3 regions of the Actinoplanes sp. NPDC021490 genome follow, and region 3 is predicted to be linked to each of the others. Evidence: riboswitches for the same ligand, from Rfam matches in the RefSeq annotation. Region 3 holds a riboswitch; each other region holds the start of a gene.
The links. Region 3 has a riboswitch for cyclic di-AMP ahead of ACZ3I4_RS01085 (coiled-coil domain-containing protein). Riboswitches for the same ligand answer to the same signal wherever they lie in the genome.

Region 1 (6,157 bases), on a different contig from region 3:
CGCGGGCGGCGTACCGGTCGTCGGCGACGACGAAGGCGACCTCCTGGCCCTGGAAGCGCACCTTGTCGGTGGCCAGCACGGCCTGCACGTCGTTGGAGAGCGTGGGCATCCAGGCCAGGCCCAGCCCCTTGAGAGTCTCGCCGGTGACCACGGCCTTGACGCCCGGCGCGGCCTCGGCGGCGCTGGTGTCGACGTTGACGATCCGGGCGTGCGCGAACGGCGAGCGCAGGATGGCCAGATGCAGCATGCCGGGCAGTTGCACGTCGTCGGTGAACCGGCCCCGGCCGCGGACCAGGCGCGGGTCCTCCTTGCGCAGCATCCGCCCGTACCCGACGGGCTTCTGGTCGTTGTCGTCGAACGTGGTCGTTCTGGGCTCTTCCACTGTCGTCATTTGTTCGCCGCCGCTTCGTGGACCGACGCCCAGCGCACCGAGCGGACGATCGTGGAGTAGCCCGTGCACCGGCAGATCTGACCGGAGATGGCCTCACGGATCTCGGCGTCGGTGGGGTCGGGATTCTTGTCGAGCAGCGCCCGGCAGGTCATCATCATGCCCGGCGTGCAGAACCCGCACTGCAGCCCGTGACACTGCATGAAGCCCTCTTGGATCGGGTCGAGCTCGGCCCCCTTCGCCAGGCCTTCCACCGTACGGACCTCGTGCCCGCCGGCCATCGCGGCCAGCACGGTGCACGACTTGACGGGCTCGCCGTCCAGCCACACCACGCAGGTGCCGCAGTTGCTGGTGTCGCAGCCCCAGTGCGTGCCGGTCAGGCTCAGCGTGTCGCGCAGGAAGTGCACGAGCAGCAGCCGGCCCTCGATCTCCCGGGTGACCTCGACGTCGTTGACGGTCATCGTGACCTGCATGGACTCAGCTCCTCGCCCGTTCGACAGCCTTGCGCAGCGTGCGGCGGGTGAGCTCGTCGGCGAGGTGGCGCTTGTAGTCCTCGCTGCCCCGCTGGTCGGTGGCCGGGTCGCAGCTGCCCGCGGCGATCGCACCGGCCCGCTCGTACATCTCCTCGTCCGGCGTGTTGCCCCGCAGCGCCCGCGAGATCTCCGGGATGCCGGTCGTGTTGGGCCCGACCGCGGCCAGACCCACCCGCGCGTCGGCGATCGTGCCGTCCGGGGCCAGCCACACCGCGGCGCCGGCCGACACCACGGCCCAGTCCCCGGCCCGGCGCTCGACCTTCTCGTACGCGCTGCCGCCACCCGTACGCACCGGGAAGCGCACCTCGACCAGCATCTCGTCGTCGCCGACGGCGGTCTCGTACGGCCCGAAGTGGAACTCCTCCATCGACACGACCCGCTCGGCGCCGCCCGGCCCGCGGATCACACAGCTGGCGTCGAGGGTCGTGCACACCGCGGACAGGTCCTCGGACGGATCGGCCTGGCACAGCGAGCCGCCGAGCGTGCCCCGGTTGCGCACCACGGGATCGGCGATCACGCGCTCGGCGTCCCGGAAGATCGGGAACGCGGCGGCCAGCTCGTCGGACTCGAGCAGCTCCCGATGCCGGGTCATGGCCCCGATGCGAACCTCACCGGCCTGCACCCGGATGTATCCCAGTTCGGCGTGCAGCGGGTTGATGTCGATCAGATATTCGAAGTTCGCCAGCCGCAGCTTCATCATCGGCAGCAGGCTGTGCCCGCCCGCCACCAGCCGTGCTGAGCTGCCCAGACGTTCCAGCAGTCCGATCGCCTGGTCCACACTGGTGGCACGCTCGTATTCGAACGGAGCCGGAACCTGCACGCCGCACCTCCCTCGATTGCCGAGCATCTTTCCTGAGCGGCGTCCAATGTCAACAGCTACCTAAGCGATGCCTTAGGTTGCTGCGCTCCGGGTTATTTGGTGAGGAGCCTCACCGGCCCGCGCGCCCGATATCGCGGTCATTCCGGGCTCTTCGTCCCCGATGTCCGGAGCGATTTGCGGTCTTTTGTTCGATTGGGGACGCACGAGGTTTCTGGGACGGCTGCGAAAGGGTGGCGGATCGCGGCAACCGGCCGATCGTCCTTCCGTGCGCCCCACATCGGGACACGCACCAGGCCGCCCCGGAACGCCGAGTCCCGCCCACCGGGGGTGGCCCGACCTGACATCGACGGAACTTCAGTGGGCGGGAGCGGGGGAACCAGAACGCCGGCCATCGCGCCGGCTCGGGGTGAAGTCGCGTACGCGGCGGGCCGCCTTCAGGCCTAATCCGACAGCTAACCTCGCAGGCGGTTGAAGGACCGAGGATCGTCTTGTTCCACCTCACGACGCCGCGCCGCCTGCTGCTCATGTTCGCGGCCGCGGTCATCGCCGCCACCCTGCTCGTCGCTCCCGCACCGGCCTCGGCGGCCCCGGTTGCCGCGGCCCCGGCCGCTGCGGCCGCCCTTCTTGCTCGCGGCCAGAAGATCGTCGCGGCGGCCCGGGCCCAACGGGGCAAGCCCTACCGGTACGGCTCCCGCGGGCCCGCCGCGTTCGACTGCTCCGGCCTGACCGGTTTCGCGTACGCGAAGGCCGACGTCAACCTGCCGCGCTCCGCCCAGGCGCAGTACAGCGCCGCCCGGAAGATCACCGGGGCCGCGACCCGCCCCGGCGACCTGGTCTTCTGGGTCTCGGGCGGCCGGGCCTACCACGTGGCCGTCTACGCGGGCGCCGGCCAGGTGTGGCACGCCCCCAAGCCGGGCGACCGGGTGAAGCTGGCCCGGATCTGGAACTGGAAGCAGGTGAGATTCGGCCGGATCGGGGGCTGAAATCGGGGTCCGGCCCCGCGGCCCTTCGAAAGTCCGTTGCGCGCTCGCGGGGCCGCTCCTAGCGTGCGCGGCTATGACCAGCCTTCCCGCCCCGCGGGCCATGCGCAGCATCGACGACGTCTACGGTGACGCGTTCGACGACCAGGAGATCGATGCGGCCCTGGACGAGAGCCTGTCGCCGCGGGGCCTGAACGAGCTGTTGTTCGACCTGGTCGCCGAGACCGGCCTCCCGCCGGGTTCGGCCGTGCTGGATGTCGGCGCCCGGGACGGACGTCACTGCTTCGAGTTGTCGCGTCGCTTCGGGTTCACGGTGCGGGGCGTCGAGCCGGTGCGCCGTCATCTGGACAACGCGGCCCGCGACCTCGCCGCGTTCGCCGTCGAGGAACCCGAAGGCGCCGCCCGGGTCCGCATCGACGAGGGCCGCGCCGAGAAACTGACCGATCCCACCGGCTCGGTCGACCTGATCTGGTGCAAGGACGTCCTCGTTCACGTCGAGGATCTGGAGACGGTGTTCGGCGAGTTCCGGCGGGTGCTCAAACCCGGCGCTCGTGCGGTGATCTTTCAGATGACCGCCACCGACTGGCTGACGCCGGCGGAGGCGGCGTTCCTGTGGCCGCCGGCGGGCATCCACGCCGCAAGCACCGATCCGCAGCGGTTCGAGGCCGCGATCACCGGGGCCGGGCTGAGCATCGTCCAGTGCATCGAGCTGCACGGTGAGACGCGCGAGCGCCTCGAGGAGGATGGCGTTGCCACCAGTTCCAAACAGCTGCTGCGGGTGTCGCGGATGCTGCGCAACCGTGCGGCGTACGAGGAGCGGTTCGGCACCATCGGCTACGAGTTCATGCTCACCGACTGCCTGTGGGGCGTGTACCAGATGATCGGCAAGCTGAACCCCCGGATCTACGTGCTGTCGGCGTGAGCTGAGCCGATCTTGGCGGGGCGGCCTGTGGACAACTCGGGATGGTGGACAGGCTCGGGGCTCATCCGTGCGGCGAGGCGGTCGATGGCCAGCAGCGCCGCACCCAGCACGGCGAAGATCACGCCCAGCTTCACGAACTGGCCGGCCACCCATCCGTACCCGTGCGAAGTGGGGTTGAGGAAGAAGTAGGGGTAGCGGTCGCTGACCGTGGGGAACAGGACCGCGCGGGCCACCGAGGTCGCGCCGTAGCCGAGCGGGAACAGGATCCACAGCGGGAGGTCGCGCCACGGGGAGACCCGGCGCGGGCCGAAGGCGATCCAGTCGGCCAGGACCAGCAGCGGCACGGCGTAGTGCACGAGGAAGAGGGACCAGTTGGTGACCTGCCGGGCGGGGTCGTCGGCGGCCAGGCCGGGCAGCGGGTTCTCGCCGTTCTGCAGCATGAAGTGCGAGATCAGGCCGGTGATGACGATCCACAGGGTGACCGCGCCGCGCAGGCGGGGTGCGGCCGGATCGGTGGTGCGGCGGCGCACCATCCAATAGAGGACCCCGCCGAAATAGCCCAGCGTGATCAGGTTGCTCTGGCACGTGTAGTACGCGATGCGGTGCTCGCCGATGAGCAGGCCGACCAGCCCGGAGACCACGATGAGCACGCGCAGCCAGAACTGCGGAGTAAGCCAGACCCTCATCGGGCCGACCGTAGTGCCGCCTTCTGCACCTTGCCCATCGCGTTGCGGGGAAGGCTGCCGACCAGGTGCACGACGCGGGGCCGCTTGTGCACGGACAGGCCGGTGGCGACGAAATCGATCAGCTCCCGCTCCGTCGTCCCGTCGGCCACCACGTACGCGGTGATCTGCTCGCCGAGATCCGGATGCGGGGTGCCGACGACGGCGGCCTCACGGACCGCGGGATGCATCAGCAACGCGTCCTCGACCTCGCCCGCGCCGACCCGGTAGCCCCCGGTCTTGATCAGGTCGGTCGAGGCCCGTCCGACGATCCGATGCCACCCGTCCTCGCCGATCATGGCCACGTCGCCGGTCTCGAACCAGCCGTCCACCTCCGGACGCCCGTGGTGCAGATAGCCGTCGAACAGCGTGGCCCCGCGAACCTGCAGGTGCCCGATCTCGGCGCCCGGCCGCAGGGGCTCGCCGGCGTCGTCGGTCAGCCGCGTCTCGACTCCGGGAACGGGCAGGCCGACATGCCCCGCGCGGCGCTCACCATCGGCGCGGGCGCTCACCGTGATCAACGTTTCGGTCATGCCGTACCGCTCCACCGGGGCCTGGCCGGTCAGCGCGCGTAGCTCGTCGAACACCGGCACCGGGAGGGGCGCGCTGCCCGACACCAGCAGGCGGGCCCGGGCCAGCGCGCGAGCCTCGGCGGGAGCGGCGCAGACCCGCGACCACACCGTGGGCACGCCGAAATACAAGGTCCCGGGCGCGGCGGCATACGCCTGCGGGGTGGGCCGGCCGGTGTGCACGAGCCGGGAACCGACGCGCAGCGGCCCGAGCACGCCCAGCACCAGACCGTGCACATGAAAGAGCGGCAGCCCGTGTACGAGGGTGTCGGCCGGCGTCCACTGCCAGACCTCGGCCAGCGCGTCGAGGTCGGCCGCCAGCGCCGCCCGGGACAGCACCACGCCCTTGGGCGCCCCGGTCGTGCCGCTGGTGTAAAGGACCAGGGCCGGGCTCGAATCGTCGGGCTCGGCGGGAACGTCGTTGCTCGCGGCCCACGGCCCGGCGTCGATCGGCTCGGCGCCCGAGTCGGCCAGAATGTGCGCCCGCTCCAGCTCCCCGGCGTCGGGCGGGATCGGCACCACCGGCACCCCCGCCAGCAGGGCGCCGGTCACGGCCACCACGGTGTCGAGCGTCGGCGTCGCTTCCACGGCCACCATCCGGCGTCCGGCGATCCGTCGCGCCACCCCCGCCGCCTGCCCGAGCAACTCATGCCGCGACAGGCCACCCCCTTGCGCCCGTACGGCGTCAGTCAGGTCTTCGGCCTCGTGCAGGGCCCCCAGAAGCCGGGTCATCGGGCCGCCTCCAACTGGGTGACCATCGGGGAGAGCAGGTCGTTGAGCTCGCGCACCAGGACCGTGACCGTGCGCTCGGCCAGCTCCGGAAGCTCCGGGCCCGCGCTGTCGGGCATCGCGGGCAGACCGGCGAACGACAGCGGCGCCTCGACGACCAGCATCGAGCGCGCGTGCGGGATGCGGGCCAGTTCCTCTTGCGACGGCGCCAGGAACTGGCCGAACGTCTCGGGCCAGTCACGCCAGCCCCGGTCCTGGGTCCAGCTCTTGGACGCCCCGATCGCCGCGGGCCAGGGCGCGACCAGCTCGACGGCCGCGGTGAGGGAGCCGTCCCAGGTGTTGCGCCGCAGCTCGGCCGTCAGCACACGCCGGTGCAGCCGCACGTATCCCGGATCGAGGTGCGGCGCGGTGGCCAGACGCCAGGCCGCACACGCGAACCCGACGGGCGAGATGTCACCCCAGCAGTCGTCGAACTCCTTGGCATGAACCCAGAC
Region 2 (6,157 bases), on a different contig from region 3:
TCTTCAACGTGCTCCCCGGCAAGATCGGCAGCGCCTACCAGAGCGCCCAGGGCACCCCCGAGTTCCAGCAGGCGCTGCAGTCGGACCCGTCGCAGGGCCGGATTCTGGAGGGCCTGCAGGGCGGCGGCGACCTCAGCGACACCTCGTTCCTGAGCCGGCTCACCGACGTGGTCGCGCACCCCTTCAAGGTCGGCTTCTCCGACGGGATCCAGGTCGTCTTCCTGCTGGCCCTGGCGGTAATGATCGTCGGCCTGGTCGTGGTGCTGTTCCTCCCCGAGATCCCCCTGAGCCTCCGCTCGGCCCAGCAGCAGCGGGCCGACGACGCGCTGGCCGCCGAAAACAGCATGGGCGTGCCCGGCGAGGTGGGCGCGGGCCCGCTCGGCGACGGATCCGCCGAGCCGGTCCGGGCCAGCAAGGAACCCCCGAAGTAGCCCCGCCACGACACACGCCTGCGCCGCTCACGATCTGTTCGTGGGCGGCGCAGGCGTTTCTGTACCTGGACCGGGGTGCCACCGCGTCCTGCGCGGGGTGCCACCGCCTCCTGCGCGGGGTGCCACCGCCTCCTGCGCGGGGTGCCACCGCCTCCCCCGCCCACCCAAGGGCAAATCGGCTCGACCCTAACCGTTGTCAAGCCCGCTCCCGCCGTTGTCCACAGGCGGTGCAGTTATCCACAGGCCGGGGCCCTCGTACCGGCATCGCCGCGCGGCACGCATTAGCTTTGCGGCATGGCTGTTGTGAAGATCAACGCGATTGACGTTCCCGAGGGCGGCGCCGACGAGTTCGAGCAGCGGTTCGCCGCGCGCAAGGGCATGGTCGAGAAGGCGCCCGGTTTCCTGGCCTTCGAGCTGTTGCGGCCGGTCGGCGGCGAGACGCGTTACTTCGTCTACACCCGCTGGGAGTCCGAGGAGGCTTTCCAGGCCTGGTCCAGCGGCAGCGGCCGGGCCGCCCACGCCGGCGAGGGCGAGCGACCCCGTCCGGTCGCCACCGGCGCGTCCCTGCTCGAGTTCGAGGTCATCCAGCACGTCGAGAAGCCCACCGACTGACCGGCCACAGGGCGAGAGGGCGAACAAGCCGATACGGCAGCCCGACTGGAGAGTCAGCGGCTCTGAGTGTGGACAGCCATCTGTCCGGCGGTCGCGACGGCACGACGGCGACCGGTCCGGTCGGGGTTGCAGGGCGGCGGCTCGGAGGGGTCAGGCGTTTCGGGCGGCCACGGCGATCAGGCGGTCGGCGACGGCGCGGCGGTCCAGGCCGAGGCGTTGGGCCGTGTCGCGCAGGACGGTGTAGGCCTCCTGCACCCCGCAACCGCGCTGGGCGATGATGACGCCGACGGCGCGGTCGACCGCGGCGCCGGAGCTCAGGGCGTCTCGGCGGCGTAGTTCGTCCAGGAGGACCTCGGACTGGTTGGCCAGGGCCATCGCGGTGAGCAGGTCGTCGGGGCCGGGAGCGGCGGGCACGTCGAAGTAGAGGCTCAGGGCGCCCACCTCGGCGCGGGGCAGGTCGAGGGGCAGGGCGGCCACGCCGTGCACGTCCTCGCGCCCGGCCGCCTCGGCCAGGTCGGGCCAGCGGGTGTCGGTGGCCAGGTCGGGCACGGTGAGCAGGGTGCGCGTGCGGGCGGCTTCCAGGCCGGGGCCGGTCGTTCCCGCGGTGTACTGGATGTCGTCGACCGCGGCTCCGGCCGGGCCGTGGCCGACGTGGGTCAGGGGGCCGCCCTCGCCGATCAGCACGATCGAGCAGCGGACGGCGCCGGGGACCGCGCCGGCGGCGAAGGTGGCCAAGCGTTCCAGCGCCTGGGCGAAGTTGTCGGCCGACAGCAGGGACGCGGTGAGTTCGTGCAGCAGGCCGGCCAGTTCCACCGGGTGCGGCCCGGCCGGCACCGCCCGGGCCACGGAACGGGTGCGCCGGCGCCGGGTCACGACGCGGGCGGGACCACGATCCGGGGGCGAAAACCGGCGATATGGGGCGGACACGCGGGGCATCCTGCCATGGCCATCGACGCTCACGTAAGTCTTGTGCCTCTACGGAGTGGTTTCGGCCGTCTGGTCCGAGCGCCGCCGCTCCAGGAAGGTGTCGGGCGCGCCGTTGGGATCGTGCTCGCGCTCGTCGGATTCCGCGAGGATCGCCTCGGCCTGCGCCCGGGGGTCCGCGCTTCCGGCCACCTGCTCCTCGGGAAGTAGCTCGGCCGCGCGCTGCCCGATCCGGTCGTCAGTCATGAGAGATCGACTACCCGTAGTGAGGATCGAGAAACACGGCGGCCGGAAAGCAGAGCGCCGCCCTCGGCGTTAACCGGGGGCGGCGCAGATGTCGGTGTGCAGGTCGCCTCGCGGCGAGTGGCTCAACACGGCTCCAGCCGAACGGTATTCCGTGAAGGCATTGGGTGAGGCCCGGGGACACTGGGCACACCGACATCTGTCATCAACGGTCGGACCCCCACCCCGATTCCGTTAGCGAATGTGACGCCGACCACAAAGTTTCGGCGACCCGGGGCCGGGTAGCCCGAGTCCGTGACCGACGAGATCCGTGAGCTTGACGCATTTCTGGACGACGCCTACGACGGGCAGGAACGGCTGAGCAGCGCCGACCTGCAGCGCCGGGCGATCGCGGCCGACCTGCCCGCCCTGGCCCTGACCCGGGTCGACGCGCTGCCCGAGGGCGAATACGCCCAGGACGAGGCGGCCGAGGCGCTGCGCGCGCTGGAAGTCTGAGAGGAGACCGCGATGGAGCCGATCGGCGACCCGGACGAGCAGGAGGACTTCGCCGGCGAGCACGACGCCACGACAGTCGATTCCGACGTCACCGCCGGGCAGGACGACGAGGCCGAACCCGAGAGCCCCGAGGGCTGGTCCGGTCTCGACAAGGACGGCCCGCCCTGACGGACACGACGCGAGAAGGCCCGGGTGTTCGAACCCGGGCCTTCTCGCGTACGGGAACCGGGGTCTAATCGCCCTCGGCGTGGCGCTTGGCCACGTCATAGCCGAGCTGCAGGAAGTCGGAGACCGCCGTGGCCGTCAGGGTCACCGCGGCCAGCCGGGTCAGGCGGGGCGCCAGCACGAGACTGCCGGTCAGGCCCGTCGCCACCCACACGGCCAGGCAGAACGGGCAGGTGATGAGCTCGCCGATCCCGTGCTTGAGCGAGCTCTCGTGGTCGCGCACCTCCTCGTTGAGCTCGGCCGCACCGGCCGGCTCGGTGTAACGGGTGAAGGGGGCGCGCAGCGGACTGGTCACCGAGTCCTTGGCCAGCAGCCGGCTCAGCTTGTGGGTCGCCAGCGACAGCAGGACGACGTCGGAGGTGGACGGGCGTTCGGGGACGGGCTTTCCGGTGGCCCGGGCCGCGACGGCTAGCGAGGCGGCGAGGGCGCCGAAGGCCCCCATGGCCACGGAGTAGCCGCCCAGCGGCCGGTGATCATGGGGGGCGTACGACTGCCCGACGCGCGCCATCCGGGCGCGCAGCGTCTGCATCAAGGGAACCCCTACAAGTCCTGGGTGAGCCGGTCGCGGTCGACCTCCCGGCCCGGGTAACGGGTCATGTACTCGGTTTCCAGTTCCGCGGTCCGCTTGAAGTGGTTGTCCAGCGCCGCGTCCGGGCCGTGCCGGAGCGTGGCCAGGCGGGCGCGGTACAGGCTGGCGAGTTCGCGGAACAGGTCGTCGTCGCCGAGGGTGGCCGGATCTATACCGGTCTCCATCAGCGGAGCGTCGCCACGGGCGTCGGTCACGGTGCACCTCCGGTCGAAAACGGGCCTCAGCGTCACACCGAGTTGCCCATGCAGACGATCAACAAACACCCGCCGGTACGCTTCTGGGCATGAAGGGCCTGTGGACCCCGGCGTGGATCGCCCGGCACGTCCTGGCGCTGGTTCTCGCCTCCGGCTGCCTGGTGCTGGGCTGGTGGCAGTTCAGCCGCGCTCAGGAGGGCAATTCGATCAGCTGGGGTTACATGTTCGAGTGGCCGGTGTTCGCGGCCTTCGTCGTTTTCCTGTGGTGGCGCGAGGTGCAACTGGCCCGCAAGGGCCGGCCCGAGGCGCCCGAGAAGCCGGCGGAGAAAAAACTCCCAGGTTCGGCTGTTACGGTCGGCCGGCCGGTGCGCGTGGCCCATCGATCCGCCACCAATGACGACGATCCAGAGCTCACCGCCTACAACGACTATCTCGCCTGGCTGAACGCCCATCCCGGCGCCCGCCCGAGCGACTATCCCGGATAGGAAAAGACGAACGTGAAGGGTGCCCTGACCCGTTACCGGATCATCGCGTGGATCGTCGGCGTGGTCCTGCTCGCGCTCGTCGTGGTGGGCATGCCGCTGAAATACCTGGGCGACAACCCGATCGTGGTCGAGGCGGTCGGCCCGGCGCACGGCTTCCTGTTCATGGTCTATCTGGTGGCCACGTTCGATCTGTCCCGCCGCGCGCACTGGCCCTTCGGCCGGATGCTTCTGGTGATGCTGTCGGGCACGATCCCGTTCCTCTCGTTCTGGGCCGAGCGTAAGGTGAGCCGGGAATGGGTGCCGGCCGCCGAGTTGGCGAATAGTCCGGTTTGACAGCCCGCTTCGACGCTTCGCTTCCGTCGAATTACTAACCGCTATCGGGATCATTCCAACAAAGCGGTCCATTGTCTTAAATCACTCTGTGACCCCTTGCATTTGCATCTTTCGCCGATAGGTTGATGCGGTTGGTTCGGTCCGCAGCCACTCCCCCTGGTGGCGCCGGCCAACGCTGCCGAATCGCCTCGCGCGAACCGGGGAACCGAGTCTCTGGGGTGAATCCGCGTCAGCGGTAGGGCCATCTTCCAGCCCGAACCCGACAGCTAACCCGGTAGGCGGCCAAGCGGAAGAAAGGCCACTGACCGGTGCCCCACCCCCGTACGAGGCTTCGTGTCCTCGTCGTCGCGGCGATGGCTGCCGCGATCACCGGCTCCTTCGTGACGCCCGCGCAAGCGGCACCGTCCGCCACGGAGCTGAAGAAGCAGATCGAGGCGGCGTCCAACAAGCTCGAGGATGTCACCGAGCAGTACAACGCCATGAACGTCAGCCTGAAGAAGACCCAGTCCGACGCCAAGAAGCTGCAGGCGTCCCTGGCCCCCGCTCAGGCCGCCCTGAAGGCCGCGAGCGCTCAGGTGGGCAACCTGGCCACCACGTCCTACAAGCAGGGTCGTGCAGGCCCGATGAGCGCGCTGCTGTCCGGCGGGCAGGACGGCCTGATGGACCGCATGAGCTATCTGGACATGCTGACCCGGGCCAACCAGCGCGACATCGACACCTTCACCGAGGCGACGCAGAACTTCACCGAGCGTCAGGCCGCCCTCAAGGCGACCCAGACCAAGCAGACCGCCCAGCTCCGGGCGCTCTCGACGCAGAAGGCTTCGATCCAGAAGGATCTCAAGAAGCTGTTCAAGATGCGCGAGACCGCCTTCGGTCAGGCGCAGGAGACGAGCGGCGGCTACGACGGGCCGATCCCGCAGATCTCCGGCAAGGCCGGCGTGGCGGTCACGTTCGCCTACAACCAGATCGGCAAGCCGTATCTGTTCGGCGCGGACGGTCCGGGCAGCTTCGACTGCTCCGGTCTGACCTCGGCGGCGTGGCGGGCGGCCGGCAAGTCGCTGACCCACCAGACCAAGTCGCAGTGGAGCGAGACGAAACGGATCGACCGCGACGATCTGCAACCGGGCGACCTGGTGTTCTACCGCAGCCTCGGGCATGTGGCGATCTACGTCGGCGACGGCCAGATCATCGATGCCCCGCACTCCGGCACGGTGGTCAAGAAACGAACGATCAACATCATGACCCCGTACGGATTCGGGCGAGTCGTCTGAAGTCTGCGCACGAAAAAGGCCGGTACCCGAACGGGGTACCGGCCTTCTGTGTCGTGAGTAACCGGGGGAAGGAGAAGCCGTCAGGCGGCCTGCAGGCCCTCGGCCCGGGCCAGCTCGCGCAGCCGGCCGAGCGCCTGGATCTCGAGCTGACGGATCCGCTCGCGGCTCAGCGAGAAGCGCGAGGCCACCTCGGTGAGCGAGTGCTCGCGACCGTCCTCGAGGCCGTAGCGCGCCCGCATGATGCCGGCCGAACGGTCGTCCAGGTGGTTGAGCAGACCCTCGATGCGCTGCCGCTCCAGTGCGGTCAGCACGATCTCCTCGGGCGAGGGGGCGTCGCTGTCGGCGACCAGGTCGC
Region 3 (6,157 bases):
GGCGTGGGGGCCTGTCCGCCCAGGGCGAGCGCGAGGAGCGCACCGGCGTCCAGAACGGTGGTGTCGACGTGCTCGTAGCGCATGGTTGCTCCGGAGGTGGGGGGCTGAGAGCCCCTACCTTCGGCAGGCGCGCCGCCGTCCCGATGACACCTTCCGGTGCGGCCGGGTTGCTTTCAGCTGTTGCGCAGCGCGGCCGTGACCGCGGCCATCAGCTTCTCGAGGTATTCCGGGTCGGGCTTGGAGCGCGAGACCGCCAGCCGCCAGTACAGCGGGCCCAGGATCAGATCGACCGCCACGTCCGGATCGGTGGTTTCGGGCAGTTCGCCGCGGGCCACGGCCTGGCCGACCAGTTTTTCGCCGACCGCCTGCTGATGGGTACGCAGGGCCTTCTGGAGCGTCTCGGCGATCTGCGGGTTGCGGGCGGCCTCGGCCATCAGGTCGGGAATGATCTGGGACGCGATCCGGTGTTGCAGGGCGCGGCTCACGATCATCATGATCAACTGGAGGTCGCCGGCGAAGCTGCCGGTGTCGGGCAGCGGCACGCTGCGACCGGCGACGTCGGACACGATCTCGAGCACCATCTCGAGTTTGTTGCTCCAACGGCGGTAGATTGCGGTCTTACCGACGCCGGCACGGCGCGCCACGGCCTCGATGGAGAGCCGGCCGTAGCCGACTTCGGCCAGCTCGTGCATCACCGCGTCACGGATCGCCACGGTGATGTCGGTTCGAAGCACTGCCGCTCCGGCGGGTGCGCGCTTTGCTGTCGCCACGCGGTCACTATACGCCAGGACGTTACGGTTGCGTTCCGCCCTTTGGTCGGATAACCTTCCCGGCACGTCGATACGAGGCCGTTCCGTCGGCTGAGGCTTGACATGCTGATGGAGTGTTCTCGCCTAAAGAACCAGGGCCCGGTTCCCCTCACGGGCCGACGAGATCGGAGCACCACCCCATGGCTCAGACGGCGGTTGCCGAGTCCGACACCGGGCCATCGCTCAAGGAGCTGGCCCGCCGGCACGGCCTGACCAAGGCGGGACGCCTGCCCAGCCTGCCCGAATACACCAGGCACCTCTGGACGTACCGGCATTTCATAGCGGCCTTCGCCAATGCCAAGGTGAGCGCGTCGCTGGGCAGCACGAAGCTCGGCGTGGTCTGGCAGCTCCTCACCCCGCTGATCAACGCGGGCGTCTACTACCTGATCTTCGGCGTTCTGATCAACACCAAGCAGGGCGTCGACAACTTCATCGCGTACCTCTGCGCCGGTGTTTTCATCTTCGGATTCACCCAGACGGTGGTTCAGGCGGGCTCGCAGTCGATCACAGCCAACATGGCGCTGATCCGGGCGCTGCACTTCCCCCGGGCGAGCCTGCCGATCGCGGTCACCCTGGTCGAGGTGCGCAACATGATCGCCTCGATCGTCGTGCTCGTCGCGATCGTGCTGTTCACCGGCGAGCCGATCACCGTGCAGTGGCTGCTGCTGATCCCGGCGCTGGTGCTCCAGTCGCTGTTCAACGCCGGGCTGGCCCTGTTCGTCTCCCGCCTGATCTCCAAGGTCACCGACATCCGGCAGCTCATCCCCTATCTGCTGCGGATCTGGATGTACGGCTCGGCGGTGCTCTACCCGGTGACGTTCTTCGCCGAGCGGCTGCACGGCTGGCAGCTCACGCTGATCGAGGCCAACCCGATGCTGATCTTCATCGAGCTGGTCCGGCACGCGCTGATGGAGAACGTCGAGCTGGCCCAGCCCGCGCCCATCCTGTGGCTCCAGGCCGTGATCTGGACGGCGCTCGTGAGCTTCGGCGGTTATGTCTACTTCTGGCGCGGAGAGAAGGGCTACGGCCGTGGCTGACATCGAGCGGGAACCGACCGTCATCGCGGACAACGCGCACATCGTCTACCGCATCTACGGGTCGGTGGCGCCGGGCGCGAACACGCCGCTGGCCAGCTTCAAGCGGCTCATCACGGGCAAGAAGAGCGCTGCCGTACGCGAGGTGCACGCGGTCCAGGGCGTCAGCTTCGTCGCCTACAAGGGCGAGGCGATCGGCCTGATCGGCACCAACGGGTCGGGCAAGTCGACGCTGCTGCGGGCGATCGCCGGGCTGTTGCCGGTCGAGCGGGGCGGCGGCATCTACGCGGCCGGCCAGCCGTCGCTGCTGGGCGTGAACGCGGCCCTCATGAACGAGCTCTCCGGCGAGCGCAACGTCGAGCTCGGCTGCCTGGCCATGGGCATGTCCCCGGCCCAGGTCAAGGAGCAGGCGGCCGACATCATCGAGTTCTCCGGCATCAACGACCGGGGCGACTTCAGCTCGCTGCCGATGAAGACCTACTCGTCGGGCATGTCGGCCCGGCTGCGCTTCTCGATCGCCGCGGCCAAGAAGCACGACGTGCTGCTGATCGACGAGGCGCTGGCCACCGGTGACGCCAAGTTCCGCAAGCGCAGCGAGCAGCGGGTGCGTGACCTGCGCAAGGAGGCCGGCACGGTCTTCCTCGTCAGCCACAGCGAGCAGTCGATCCGCGACACCTGCGAGCGCAGCATCTGGCTGGAGTCCGGCGTGATCCGGGCCGACGGCCCGACCGAGGACGTGCTGAAGGAGTACGAGACCTACGTCAACAAGTAGGTCCCGTACCCCTTCGCGGGCTCAGCGCACCGAGAGGTGCACGTGGTTCGTGTGGTCGCTCGAGGGGTCGCCGTTACCCCTCGAGTACGCCTTCCAGCCGCTCGAAGGCAGCCAGATGCGCTTGAACCAGATGACGTAGAGCACGCCCAGCCGGTCCGAGTTGTTGATGAAGTAGTTGGCCAGCCGGGTGCCGTACGCCTTGTCACCACCCGACGCGACGCCGCCGAACCCCTTCTTCTCGGCCGCGAAGTCACAGGCCTGCCCCTTGGGATGCTCACCGCTGTTCTGCTCGCGGAAGCACGCCACATAGCGGGTGAAGCCGTCGGCCTTCGCCTGCTTGAGCGCGTGCAGGGTCCGCGGGGTGAGGCAGCCGCTGGTGGTGGGGTCCTTCTCGGTGCAGCCCTCGTCGGACAGGGAGCCGTCCTTGTTGCGCGGCGCCGGGCTGGCCTTGCTGCTGGATCCGCCGTCGGACGGCTCGTCGGCGTCCTCGCCTGTCCGGTCCGATCCGCCGGTGTTGGCGGCCTTGAGCGCGGTCTCGGCCTGCACCTTGCGCTTGGCCATCGTGTTGACGTGTTTCTGCTGGTTGCGCACCTCGGTGTCGATGGCCACCTTGGCGCGCTGCTGGGCGTCCCGGGTCGCCTTGAGGTCGGCGACGACCTGGTTCTCGCGCACCGCGACGGTCTCGAGCGTCTCGGCGCGGTCGAGGAAGCCGCCGGCCGAGCTCGCCGTGAGCAGCGCCGTCATCGGACCCATCCGGCCGGTCCGGTACGACTTCTGAATGATCTCGTCGATGGCGGCCTGCCGGGGCGCCAGGTCGGCGTCGAGCTCCTTGAGCTTCGCGGCCAGCTGGGCCTGCCGGGTCTTGGACCGGGCCAGGGCCTCCTTGGCTTCCACGAAGCCCTTGGAGGCGACCTCGAGTTGCTGGATCAGGGTCTTGGGGGCGCCCTCGCCGTCGTCGCCGGTGTCACCCGGCGCCGCAGCGGCCGGACCGGCCACCGCCAGGGTCAGCCCGGAAAGCGCGACGAGCAGGGCCAGAAGGGCCGCCGTTCGTCGCCGGACAGTCTTGTGCCGCACATCTGTTCCTTCCGTCGGCCGCCGACCGAGTTAGCTGACGGGTTCGGGACGGAAGTGATCCCTACCGCTTGCGCGGATGCACCCCACGAGATTGGTTCCCCGGTTCATCCGAAGACGATTAGGCGGCGGTCTCCAGGGGGGCGGAGACCGGTCCCGACCATACCGACTTCATCACGAGATCGACAGTTATCGCACGCGATGCAATTCATCGACGACGCGCTGTCACCGCAATAACAGAATGTGTTCGAGTGACTACGAAATTGCCCATTCTCTGGTCCTGAAGCAACGCGAACTCTCGGGTAAACTGGCCGCCGGTTCTGCCGCCGTGGCGCCGCCCCCGAGGCGCCGGCAGACCACCGCCCAATCGCCGCGAGGCGAGCCGGGGAACCAGGTCAGTGGGGTGCATCCGCGCAAGCGGTAGGGATCGCTTCCGTCCCGAACCCGTCAGCTAACCCGGTCGGCGGTTTACCGGAAGGAACTGCATTGACCGTACGACCCCGCCGGTGGCTGATGCTTGCCCTGGCGCCGATCGTGGCCCTCTCCTTTCTCGCCGTGCCCGCCTCCCCGGCGAGCGCCGAGCCGGGTGATGGCACCTCGGCTCCCAACGAGGGCGGTTCGAGCGACACAGTCGGCAAGAACGCCACTCTGGACGATGTGATCGAGTCCTCCAACCGGCGTTACGTCGCGGCCAAGGCCGCGGTAACGAAGTCCACCTCCGCTCAGAAGAAGCTGGCCGCGGAGATCAAGCTGGCCGAGGGCAAGCGCCTCTCCCTTCTTCCCGAGGTCAACGCGATCGCCGGGCAGCAGTACCGCACCGGCCACCTCGGGGCGGCCGGCTTCCTGCTCGGCAGCCAGAACTCGGACGACTTCCTGGCCAAGGCGGTCTCCCTCGAAGAGATCAACGCCATGCAGGACCGCAAGCTGTTCGAGCTCAACAAGGCCATCGCGGACGTCAACAGCAAGAAGGCCGCGCTCGACGCCGAGGTCAAGAAGCAGCAGACCAACCTCGTGGCGATGTCGAAGCAGAAGGACGCGGCCGACAAGGCGCTCGCTCTGGTCGGCGGCGACAGCCTGACGCACGGCCTGGTGCTCGCGAAGTCACCGGCCGCCGCGCCCGCGCCGCGCAATTCCGACGGCGGTTTCTCGCCCGAGAGCTGCAACGTCCAGGATGAGACCACCAGCGGCTGCGTCACCGCCCGTACGATGCACATGTACAAAGAGGTGAAGAAGGCCGGCTTCAACCGATTCGTGGGCTGCCATCGCAACGGTGGGCCGTTCGAGCACCCGAAGGGCCGAGCCTGCGACTGGTCGTTGCAGAAGCGCGGTTTCGCGCCCGCTCACAATGCCGATACCCGCACGTACGGCAACAACCTGATGGCGTTCCTGGTGCGTAATGCCGACAAACTCGGCATCTATTACGTCATCTGGTACAAGCAGATCTGGTTCCCGGCCAGCGGCTGGAAGTCGTACAGCGGGCCGAGCGACCACACCGACCACGTGCACGTGTCGATGCTCTGACCGGCCGACGAGAAAGGGCCCCGGGTGCGAACCCGGGGCCCTTTTCCGTGTCGTGGATCAGCTGGTCATGCGCCGCACCGGGGCGCGGCCGAGCGGCTGGCTCGGCGCCGGGCCGACCGGGTGGGCCGGCGGAATCGGCACGACCACCGGCTTGACCTGGGTAACCTCGACGTCCTTGCCGTGGTGCTGGAGCACCAGGCGGGCCGAGCCGCCGCCGTTGCGCAGCGAGTAGGTGACCTCGTCGGCGGTCACGTTGACGCGCAGCCGCAGACCCCGCCAGAGCAGCGAGAACTCCAGGCTGTTGATACGGCTGGGCAGGCGGGGCGAGAACGACAGCTGGCCGTTGAAGTCGCGCATGCCGCCCAGGCCGGCCACCAGCGACATCCAGGTGCCGGCCAGCGAGGCGATGTGCAGGCCGTCCCGCGAGTTCTGGTGCAGGTCGTGCAGGTCCATCAGGGCGGCCTCGCCCAGATAGTCGTGCGCCAGCTCCAGGTGCCCGGTCTCGGCCGCCATCACCGCCTGGACGCAGGCCGACAGCGACGAGTCGCGTACGGTCCGGGCGTCGTAGTAGGCGAAGTTGCGGGCCTTCTCCTCCGGGGTGAACGCGTCACCGCGGATGTACATCGCCATGACCAGGTCGGCCTGCTTGACCACCTGCTTGCGGTACAGGTCGAAATACGGGTAGTTGAGCAGCAGCGGATAAGCCTCGGGCGGAGTGTTCTCGAAGTCCCACTCCTGCAGCCGGGTGAAGCCCTCGGACTGCTGGTGAACACCCAGTTCGCGGTCGTACGGGATGTGCACCGAGGCCGCCGCGTCGCGCCAGCTCGCCGTCTCCTCGTCGTCCACGCCCAGCTTGCGGGCCAGGTCGGGGTGACGCTTGGCCGCGTCGGCCGCCGTCATCAGGTTCTGCTGAGCCAGCAGGTTGGTGTAGATGTTGTCGTCGACCACGG

Region 1: another riboswitch for cyclic di-AMP. It lies ahead of ACZ3I4_RS22245 (C40 family peptidase); the one in region 3 lies ahead of ACZ3I4_RS01085 (coiled-coil domain-containing protein).
Region 2: another riboswitch for cyclic di-AMP. It lies ahead of ACZ3I4_RS35795 (C40 family peptidase); the one in region 3 lies ahead of ACZ3I4_RS01085 (coiled-coil domain-containing protein).

Annotation. Positions count from the first base shown of each region.
Region 1 covers NZ_JBVHFW010000008.1:111,787-117,943, reverse strand. The annotation lists gene ACZ3I4_RS22260 (aerobic carbon-monoxide dehydrogenase large subunit) at 1-391, opposite strand, end outside; gene ACZ3I4_RS22255 ((2Fe-2S)-binding protein) at 388-861, opposite strand; gene ACZ3I4_RS22250 (FAD binding domain-containing protein) at 866-1,741, opposite strand; cyclic di-AMP (ydaO/yuaA leader) riboswitch at 2,076-2,224, shown strand; gene ACZ3I4_RS22245 (C40 family peptidase) at 2,230-2,724, shown strand; gene ACZ3I4_RS22240 (class I SAM-dependent methyltransferase) at 2,798-3,643, shown strand; gene ACZ3I4_RS22235 (Pr6Pr family membrane protein) at 3,625-4,329, opposite strand; gene ACZ3I4_RS22230 (AMP-binding protein) at 4,326-5,666, opposite strand; gene ACZ3I4_RS22225 (hypothetical protein) at 5,663-6,157, opposite strand, start outside.
Region 2 covers NZ_JBVHFW010000017.1:168,700-174,856, reverse strand. The annotation lists gene ACZ3I4_RS35845 (MDR family MFS transporter) at 1-431, shown strand, start outside; gene ACZ3I4_RS35840 (antibiotic biosynthesis monooxygenase family protein) at 726-1,043, shown strand; gene ACZ3I4_RS35835 (GAF and ANTAR domain-containing protein) at 1,194-1,970, opposite strand; gene ACZ3I4_RS35830 (hypothetical protein) at 2,019-2,213, opposite strand; gene ACZ3I4_RS35825 (hypothetical protein) at 2,505-2,705, shown strand; gene ACZ3I4_RS35820 (hypothetical protein) at 2,718-2,873, shown strand; gene ACZ3I4_RS35815 (DUF1360 domain-containing protein) at 2,938-3,459, opposite strand; gene ACZ3I4_RS35810 (DUF6158 family protein) at 3,471-3,683, opposite strand; gene ACZ3I4_RS35805 (hypothetical protein) at 3,803-4,198, shown strand; gene ACZ3I4_RS35800 (DUF3817 domain-containing protein) at 4,211-4,531, shown strand; cyclic di-AMP (ydaO/yuaA leader) riboswitch at 4,698-4,827, shown strand; gene ACZ3I4_RS35795 (C40 family peptidase) at 4,885-5,802, shown strand; gene ACZ3I4_RS35790 (sigma-70 family RNA polymerase sigma factor) at 5,883-6,157, opposite strand, start outside.
Region 3 covers NZ_JBVHFW010000001.1:230,387-236,543, reverse strand. The annotation lists gene ACZ3I4_RS01110 (Atu4866 domain-containing protein) at 1-83, opposite strand, end outside; gene ACZ3I4_RS01105 (TetR/AcrR family transcriptional regulator) at 174-734, opposite strand; gene ACZ3I4_RS01100 (ABC transporter permease) at 950-1,846, shown strand; gene ACZ3I4_RS01095 (ABC transporter ATP-binding protein) at 1,803-2,615, shown strand; gene ACZ3I4_RS01090 (coiled-coil domain-containing protein) at 2,637-3,689, opposite strand; cyclic di-AMP (ydaO/yuaA leader) riboswitch at 3,693-3,824, opposite strand; cyclic di-AMP (ydaO/yuaA leader) riboswitch at 4,037-4,169, shown strand; gene ACZ3I4_RS01085 (coiled-coil domain-containing protein) at 4,173-5,207, shown strand; gene ACZ3I4_RS01080 (glycoside hydrolase family 65 protein) at 5,265-6,157, opposite strand, start outside.